2 regions of the Enterovibrio sp. QJM3NY_24 genome follow, and region 1 is predicted to be linked to the other one. Evidence: predicted binding sites of a transcription regulator. Region 1 holds the regulator's gene; the other holds the start of a gene.

What was found. Region 1 encodes PurR, which represses purine synthesis genes. Its sites were predicted from a motif close to TNANGNAAACGTTTNCNTNA; they were not measured.
Region 2: purT (formate-dependent phosphoribosylglycinamide formyltransferase) is a predicted target of PurR. The motif match lies at 2,083-2,102, and genes of this name have one in related genera.

What each region holds. Positions count from the first base shown of each region.
Region 1 is NZ_CM173519.1:2,057,266-2,061,481, reverse strand. Features, by position in the region: gene AC3CIC_RS09025 (TfoX/Sxy family DNA transformation protein) at 336-929, opposite strand; cyclic di-GMP riboswitch class I at 1,045-1,139, opposite strand; gene purR (HTH-type transcriptional repressor PurR) at 1,453-2,463, opposite strand; gene torD (molecular chaperone TorD) at 2,943-3,590, opposite strand; gene torA (trimethylamine-N-oxide reductase TorA) at 3,683-4,216, opposite strand, start outside.
Region 2 is NZ_CM173519.1:1,639,263-1,643,478, reverse strand. Features, by position in the region: gene cdd (cytidine deaminase) at 38-925, shown strand; gene AC3CIC_RS07275 (DMT family transporter) at 1,048-1,932, shown strand; gene purT (formate-dependent phosphoribosylglycinamide formyltransferase) at 2,157-3,332, shown strand; gene AC3CIC_RS07265 (thiopurine S-methyltransferase) at 3,458-4,099, opposite strand.

The DNA.
Region 1 (4,216 bases):
TGTGACATGTGTCACATTAATGGTGTTCTTGAGGTTTTTTGGCGGTTTAATACAGATCTGAAGAAATGAGAGTATTTTTGACTGAAAACATAGCTTGTCCCGCAGCCAATAAGCAATGGAACATGATGTTATTTTCGGTTTAGTGAGCCTTATTGTCGTAAAAATGCAGTAGGAAGTGTCATGTTTTGAGTGTGAATACAGTATGGAGTGCGATTAGGTTGGCGTTGATAGGGTACTGGTGACAATTAAAACTGAGAAAATGGATATCTAGACCAGTCAGAACAATCTCAAAAAGGAGTGTTGTACTGACTGGATGAAAGCTGGGTTTTGAGGCGTTACTGGTGCAAGGTTTGCAAAAGTTCGTCACGGCGTTGAGGCGTAATCACTGACCAGTGTTTACCTTCTATCGCGCCTTCCAGTGCCCAAAGTAGCTCAAGGCTAAGCGTGTCTTGGTGTGATTTCTGCAAAGCTCGATAAGCTCTCACGGCGCCCTGTGTTTGCAACTGTTCGACAGAATCGATACCTGCTTTTTTTAGCATTCGCTCTGTGGCGAGTCGCAAGTTTGGCAGATCTTTGATACGCGTTGGCGCCGCCGTCTTTTTTTCTTGCTGATCGTCTCTGGCAATGGTGAGTGCTGTCGTGGCATAGGCCATTAACTCGTCAGATTTTACCCACCAATTTTCAGGCACAGCATAGTATTTAGTCACAACAGGGAAGCCGCGTTTTTTGTAGACGTAAGGGCTCATCGCCAGATGTTTGAATTCAGCTTCATTCGTTTGACCAGCACGAAGGTGAAGCTGATCATTAACAACCAGTGCGAACATCGTCTCATCGCAAAATACACCAAACCCACCAAACATAGAGCGGGATTTGATTTTGCCAAGGCATTCGAAGAACTTCAGTGTGTTTTTTAGCGTTGGTTTATCCATGTGACTAATTCTCAATCAATACGTTCCTGGATGAATGGTCAAGGAGCAACGTAGCAAAGCTAATTCAGAGAATTGTCAACGAACCAGAAATATCCGGTATGTGAATGCTAACGTCATCGGTAGCTCCGCTACCACCAACACATAAAATCAGTGTTGTGAGGCCGGAAGCTTTGCGTCCCACGCTTTCGCGATGGTTTGCCTTTTTCTTGACGGGTTTTAGCTTAACTGAATCGCATCATTTTGTCGTTATTGCTGGTCTCATAAAGTGTGATCTTGGTTCAGATAGAATCTTATTGATGTGATTGATAATATCCGGTTGTCTTTGTAATTGAAGTATTTTTGACCAAGATGACTACTTTATAGCTGGGTTTAAGGGTAGCACTAGAAAACTAGGCAATTTACCCTTTAAGAGGTGAGTCGCAATAATGAGGTTGAGTCAGTCGGAAAACTTGCCAGTTAATAAAAAAAGCCCAACCGCAAAAAGTGGTCGGGCTTTTAGAGAAGTACCGCGAGAGCGCGTATTTTACTCGGCGTTGATATTTTTCACCGAACTGCGAATGATGAGCTCTGGTTGCATAACAAAAATCTGCTGTTCGTTCTCTTTATTGGCGAGACGTTCCAATAACAGTTTGATTGCAGTTTTACCCAGTCGATTTTTCGGCTGATGAATTGTCGTCAACGGTGGTGAGAAAAATGCGGCTAGATCAATGTTATCGTAGCCAATAACAGAAATGTCGTTAGGAATGTCTAACCCGGCCTGACGGAAGGTACTGATTGCAGCCAGTGCCATGATGTCATTAAAGCAAAAAACAGCCGTTGGGCGGTCTTCTTGGGCCAATAATGCTTTTGCCGCTTCAACTGCGGAGTCACACTCAAAATCGGCTTCTACAATCCAGTTCGGATTTTCTTCAATGCCAGCTTCTGCCAACGCAGTTCTAAAGCCTGCCAAGCGCGTCTGACAGGTGAGTTTATCTAACTGACCTGAAATACAGCCGATTTTGGTATGGCCGTTGTCTACAAAGTACTTGGTCGCGATATAGCCACCGAGTTCGGCATTGTCTTGAATGCAGTCGGTGTTGACATGTTGCGTGCCCCAATCCATCACAACCATCGGCAGATCTTTCTTTTTCTCTAATAGAATAAGAAGTTCTTCATTCAAGTCAGAACACATCACCAACAGGCCATCTACGCGTTTTTCTGCCAACATGCGCAGGTAGTCGCGTTGCTTCGCTAAGTTACCTTCGGTGTTACACAAGATAAGCGTGTAGCCTTCTTTGTAGCAGTATTCTTCTACCCCATGTACAACTTCCGCAAAGAACGGATTGGTAGATTTGGTGACCAGCATGCCAATCGTGCGCGTTGAGTTACATTTCAAGCTGCGCGCAACTGCACTCGGTGCATAGTTTAAGTCGTCGACTGCGGCCCATACTTTCTTGGTTGTGTTTTCTGCGACAAAGCGTGTTTTATTGATCACGTGTGAAACGGTTGTCGTAGATACACCAGCCATGCGTGCGACATCTTTAATTGTTGCCATTGGGTAATCTTCTTATCGTTTTCATTAGCAGCTTGAGAAATAGTGGCTGCTCAACATGTTTACGCCGCTATGCTAAGCGGCGTAATGGATTCGTTCTTTCTATAGGCGGAGAGACGGACTCTCATCCCCTTGTCGTCGAGGTTTCATCGACACTGCCAGCAACTTGCTTTCCATCAAGTGTGGGAGAAGGGGGGAACGCTGCGGCGGCACTATGACGAGGCGTTTGTAATGTTACAGAAATTTCTCAATGCCAATCGCTTGCGTTCACAGTTTACTGGCTCATGACCGCGCCCGCAATTATTCAATTGAAGCGACTCGCGTAAGCTTGATGCGTATCAAGCTTGCGAAATAGCGGGTTTTTTCTGTTTTCCAAGCTCAAAAAAAGAAAAAACCGGGCTTGCCCGGCTTCATTTATCATAACCAAACACTTCAAAATGCTTGTTTAGCGAGAATTTGTTTGGGTATAGATAGGCACCTTTTTATTCGCCTTTAAGGAACAAAAGATCCAGTGTGATAAATGCAGTGAGCAATGCACCAGCGGCTTTATAAAAACCGAATTGATCAAACTGGTTTAGCGATTTTTGGAAACTACCTAGCCACGGCATGACCATGGTTTCCAAAAATATTTGCTGTTCTTGCATCATGGATTCTTGTTGGTCTTCTTCGGTTTCCTTGTTGGCAAGAATGACCAAGTTCCCTATGAAATCAAGCACAACCGCAAGATGGTCAAACGGTTCATTGAAATCTTTACGTTGAGCAATGCCGTACTTTTCCATCCATTGACCCATCTCTTGCGCGGGCTTATCGTTCAACAGACCGGTTTCACCAATATAAATAGACGCATAAGGCAATGCGCCTGTTTTTGGTGTACTGAGGAATAAACCACAGAAATCAGCGGCTAGCTCGAGTTGTGCATCTTCGCGGAGCTTTAGCGCGGCAAGCGCGTTGCGAAATTCAACGATCGGTGCTTTCAATTCCTCGGTCATGGCTAACGCGGAAAAATAGTTATCCATGTTGCTGCCGTGGTAATTATTCAAATCATCTTGCGTTAATTCACTGGCGAAAAGGGAAGACATCCACCAGTAAAATTCTGCACGTTGTTCGTTAATGGCAATAAATTCTTGCATTGTCATTCCGTTAGTTGAAAAAAAGCACTTTAAGTCTATCTAACATAGAGCAAAAAAGGGCAGCTAAGCTGCCCTTTTCTTCATACTGTCTCTTATGCGATATCCATCGCCGGGAACAGTGGGTTAACGCCGTCAACGTTGATTGGGCCGTTGAAGCCTGTTACTGCAGGTGCTTCACCAGTGTACTTCTCAATCTCAACCAGTGCTGTATGCGCAGAGGTTGCTTGCGCTAACTTAGAGGTGCCGATGTCTACAGTCAGTACGTTTGGATCGCCGTAAGTACAAAGTGTACCCGGCTTGCCGCCTTCAAGTGGCGCATACCAAGCACCTTCTTCAATACGACATACGCCAGCTTTATAGTCGTCAGTCACGACTGCGCCCGCAAGGACCTGACCACGTTCGTTGAATACACGAACCACATCACCAGAAACAATGCCACGTGCTTTTGCGTCAGCAGCGTTGATGTAGCAAGGCTCACGACCCGCGACTGCGTAAGTGTCACGGAACGCGTCTGACGAACACAATTGCGAGTGCAGACGGTAGTTAGGGTGACAGCTTTGCATGTGCAGCGGGTAGCGCTTTGACTTAGGACCGCCATGGCTACGCTCTACTTTTTCGAACCACAT
Region 2 (4,216 bases), 420 kb from region 1:
TAAAATGATTCCCCATACAACAACACTTGGAGCAAGCATGCGAGTTAGCATTCAAGACGCGATTGCAGCCCTACCCTCACCACTCAAAGAGGCTATGGAACAACTCTGCACCTCGCCAGATTTTGACGCGACAATCAGTGCCCAAGACTATGAAAACCTACTCAAGCTAACGGGCTTAGCAGACAAAGACCTGCGTGTTGCCATGCTGCCTATCGCTGCGGCTTACTCTATCGCCCCTATTTCAAAGTTCTATGTTGGCGCGATTGCTCGTGGCGCGTCGGGTCGTCTCTATTTTGGTGCGAACATGGAATTTGAAGGTGTGCAGCTCAATCAAGCGGTACATGCCGAACAATCTGCCATTAGCCACGCTTGGTTGAAGGGGGAATCTGCGCTTAAAGACATCACCATCAACTACAGCCCATGTGGTCACTGCCGTCAGTTTATGAATGAGATCAACGGCGCGGATACACTAAACATTCAACTTCCCGATCGTGAAGCCAAGTTATTACACGAATATCTGCCAGAGCCTTTTGGTCCGATTGATCTCGGTATCGACCAGCCACTGCTGGCTCCTGTTAACCATGGTTTAACGGCCGAGGAAGACGATGCACTTATTCAGGCTGCTGTCAGCGCAACGAATCGCAGTCATGCACCGTATTCACACAATTTGAGCGGTGTGGCTATCCGTGACAATAACGGGCAGATCTTCTCAGGTATGTACGCAGAAAATGCCGCGTTCAACCCTAGTCTTCCCCCGTTGCAAGTCGCGCTCATCGCCATGAACTTGGCAGAAGTGGCATTAAAAGACATCCAAGAAGTTGTTTTGGTGGAAAAAGCCAACGCCGTGATCAGCCACTTGCAAGATACACAAGCGGTTCTAGAGGCCCTAAACCCAGATATTCCTTTGGGTTATTTGGCCATTTAATGCCCAGTTGATGCGTTTATCGTCATAACATTGAAAAACGCTGTGTAACACCGGCGTTTTCGTTATACCCCGCAGACAAAGTTCGCTACTATCACGTCACTTTTCCTCATTTCTGTACACGCATGAGCCAATCTCACAACCCCGTTCTTGGCGCTTCTTGGATGCTCACCGCTGGCGTATGCTTTGCGATGATCAATAGCCTTGCGCAATATGTCAGCTTCAAAATGCAACTACCTTCCACCACGGTTGCGTTTGTTCAGTACTTTATTGCGCTGATTGTGATGATCCCTTGGCTGAGAAGCATGGGCATTCGCCAAGCACTTAAGACCGACCATCTCGGCATGCACTGTTTACGCGTTTTCTTCTCAGTCATTGGTATCCAACTTTGGCTATGGGCACTCGCTTATCCCGTTCCGATTTGGCAAGGCATTGCGTTACTGATGACCTCCCCACTGTTTGCCACAATTGGTTCAGGCCTATTTCTGGGTGAGCGAGTAGGCCCTGCCCGCTGGCTTGCTACATTGAGCGGTTTTGTGGGCGCAATGATCATTCTAGAGCCTTGGTCAGACGATTTTAGCTGGGCAACCATGCTACCTATCGGTGCTGCGTTCTTCTGGGCAACTTATTCCTTGATGGTTAAGAAACTGTCGCACAACGACTCTCCCACCACCATGGTCGTTTACCTGCTATTGCTCATCACGCCGTTTAACATCTTGCTAGCGATACCAGATTGGACAATGCCAAAAGGAGAAATGGTGTGGCTTATTCTGCTTGGTGCAGGCCTGCTCACTGCTGTTGCTCAATGGGCTATCGCCAAAGCGTATGCCGCTGCGGATGCGTCATTCGTTCAGCCTTTTGACAATGCCAAACTGCCTTTGAATGTGTTGTTCGGATTTTTGGTGTTTGGTTGGGTCCCGCCGGGTCGCCTTTGGTTGGGCGCTGCGATCATCGTCGCTGCGGTGTTCTTTATTACCCACTGGGAAACCCGTAAAGCTAAAAATAGCTAATACGACTTTTTGTCGTTTTCCGCCGCCTTTTTAGGCGGCGGTACTTCTATCGACCACTTATCACTGCTAAGCATTAATCAACCCGCCATCGTCAACCCGTCGCCAATAAACACTCACTTAGTTCAGTCTTCCTAAAACCTTACAAACCACAAAGGCAAACGCTTGCGCAAACGATTGCTTAAGGTAAAATCACCAGCAGTTATTTGCATTGATGGAAGATAATCATGATTGGAACAGCAACTCGTCCGGGCGCCACGCGCGTCCTGCTGTTGGGCTCTGGTGAGCTAGGTAAAGAAGTAGCGATTGAATGTCAGCGTCTTGGTATTGAAGTCATCGCGTGTGACCGTTATGCGGATGCGCCCGCGATGCAGGTTGCGCATCGTAGCCATGTCGTCGATATGCTCGATGGCGATGCGCTTGCAGCCATCATTGCCCAAGAGAAACCAGATTACGTGGTGCCAGAAATCGAAGCCATTGCCACTGATCGCCTCGTTGAGCTTGAGAAATCCGGCGTGAATATCGTCCCTACCGCTCGCGCAACCCAACTCACCATGAACCGAGAAGGCATTCGTCGTCTTGCCGCAGAAGAACTTGGTGTGGCAACCTCCCCGTATGCCTTTGCTGATACCTCAGAAGCGTTTCACGCGGCAATTGAATCTGTTGGTATGCCGTGTGTGGTTAAACCTGTTATGAGCTCTTCAGGCAAAGGCCAGAGTGTTGTGAAGACCAATGCTGACATCGAAAAAGCGTGGAACTATGCACAAGAAGGCGGTCGTGCTGGGCGTGGTCGCGTTATCGTCGAAGGCTTTGTTGATTTTGACTATGAAATCACCCTTCTTACCGTCAGTGCCATAGATGGCATTCATTTCTGTGCACCCATTGGCCATCGCCAAGAAGATGGTGACTACCGCGAATCATGGCAACCTCAAGCGATGAGCGTAAAAGCGCGTCAGGCAGCCGAAGAACTCGCAAAAAAAGTGGTGGCGGCATTAGGCGGCTATGGCTTATTTGGCGTGGAATTATTCGTAAAAGGCGATGATGTGCTGTTCAGCGAGGTGTCCCCTCGTCCACACGATACCGGAATGGTAACGCTGATTTCGCAAGACCTTTCTGAGTTTGCTCTTCACGTTCGCGCGTTCTTAGGTTTACCTATCAATGCGATTAACTTGTATGGCCCTTCGGCATCTGCCGTGGTGTTAGGAGAAGGCAGCTCAAACAACATTGGTTTTGATGGTATTGCACAAGCACTACGTTACCCAGATACCCAAGTCCGTCTGTTTGGTAAACCGGACATTGATGGCCGTCGCCGTCTTGGTGTGGCATTGGCAAGAGACACAGATACCAATTCAGCAGTGCGTAAAGCCGTTACCGCAGCATCTGCCATTCAGATTGATTTTTGATCTCGATTAATCTGTTTAGCGCTACATCTAATCGGACAAAACGAACCTAGATTGGCGCTGCCGAAATAAACCAGCCACCCAATGGGTGGCTGGTTTTCAATGAGAGAACGTCAAGTTTTCTTGTTTTATTTCGACTCGATCATCCACACTTCTTCTACGAAATACGAAGCCGCTTGCCCTTTCGGTGGGCGATCGCTGTTTTCATCTCGTGCTAACTGCGTAATTTTATAGCCGTCATACAGTGACATCACCTCTTCCGCCGTCACACTAAAAGGAGGGCCATCCATCTGATCTTGTGGGTAATCCAATGTCACTAACAATATTCGACCACCTGGTTGCAGCAAAGAAAGAAGCCTATCAACATATCGCTGTCGCATGCTTTGGGGCATAGCAATCAGTGCTGCGCGATCGTAAATCAACGGATAGGTGTCTAACGGCGCGGTAAAATAATCACCGCTGTAAATGGAGACCTCATCAAACTGATAAAGCTTCATGATAGGGCTGATCGCCGTCACCAGCGGCGTATAAAGGTGCTCTGAGAAAAACGCACGCACGGCGATCTCACTCAATTCCACACCCACCACGTCATCATGTTTTGTCGCCAGCCAGCCAAGATCCACTGACTTTCCGCACAGAGGGACAAATACCGCTTCTTCGCGTTTTGGGGTTAATGCTGCCCAATATTTTGTCAGCAGAGGGTTCGTGTCGGTAAGGTGAAAACCAATACGATTCTCCGCCCAGCGGCTATGCCAGAATTCCTGATCCATATCCAGATCTCATTATGTATTTCCATTGTGAGGCCATTTTAACAACGCCGTCAGGCCACATAAACTGATTTTTAAACCGATAAGATCATCAATATTCGTGATCACCGTCTCGATGTT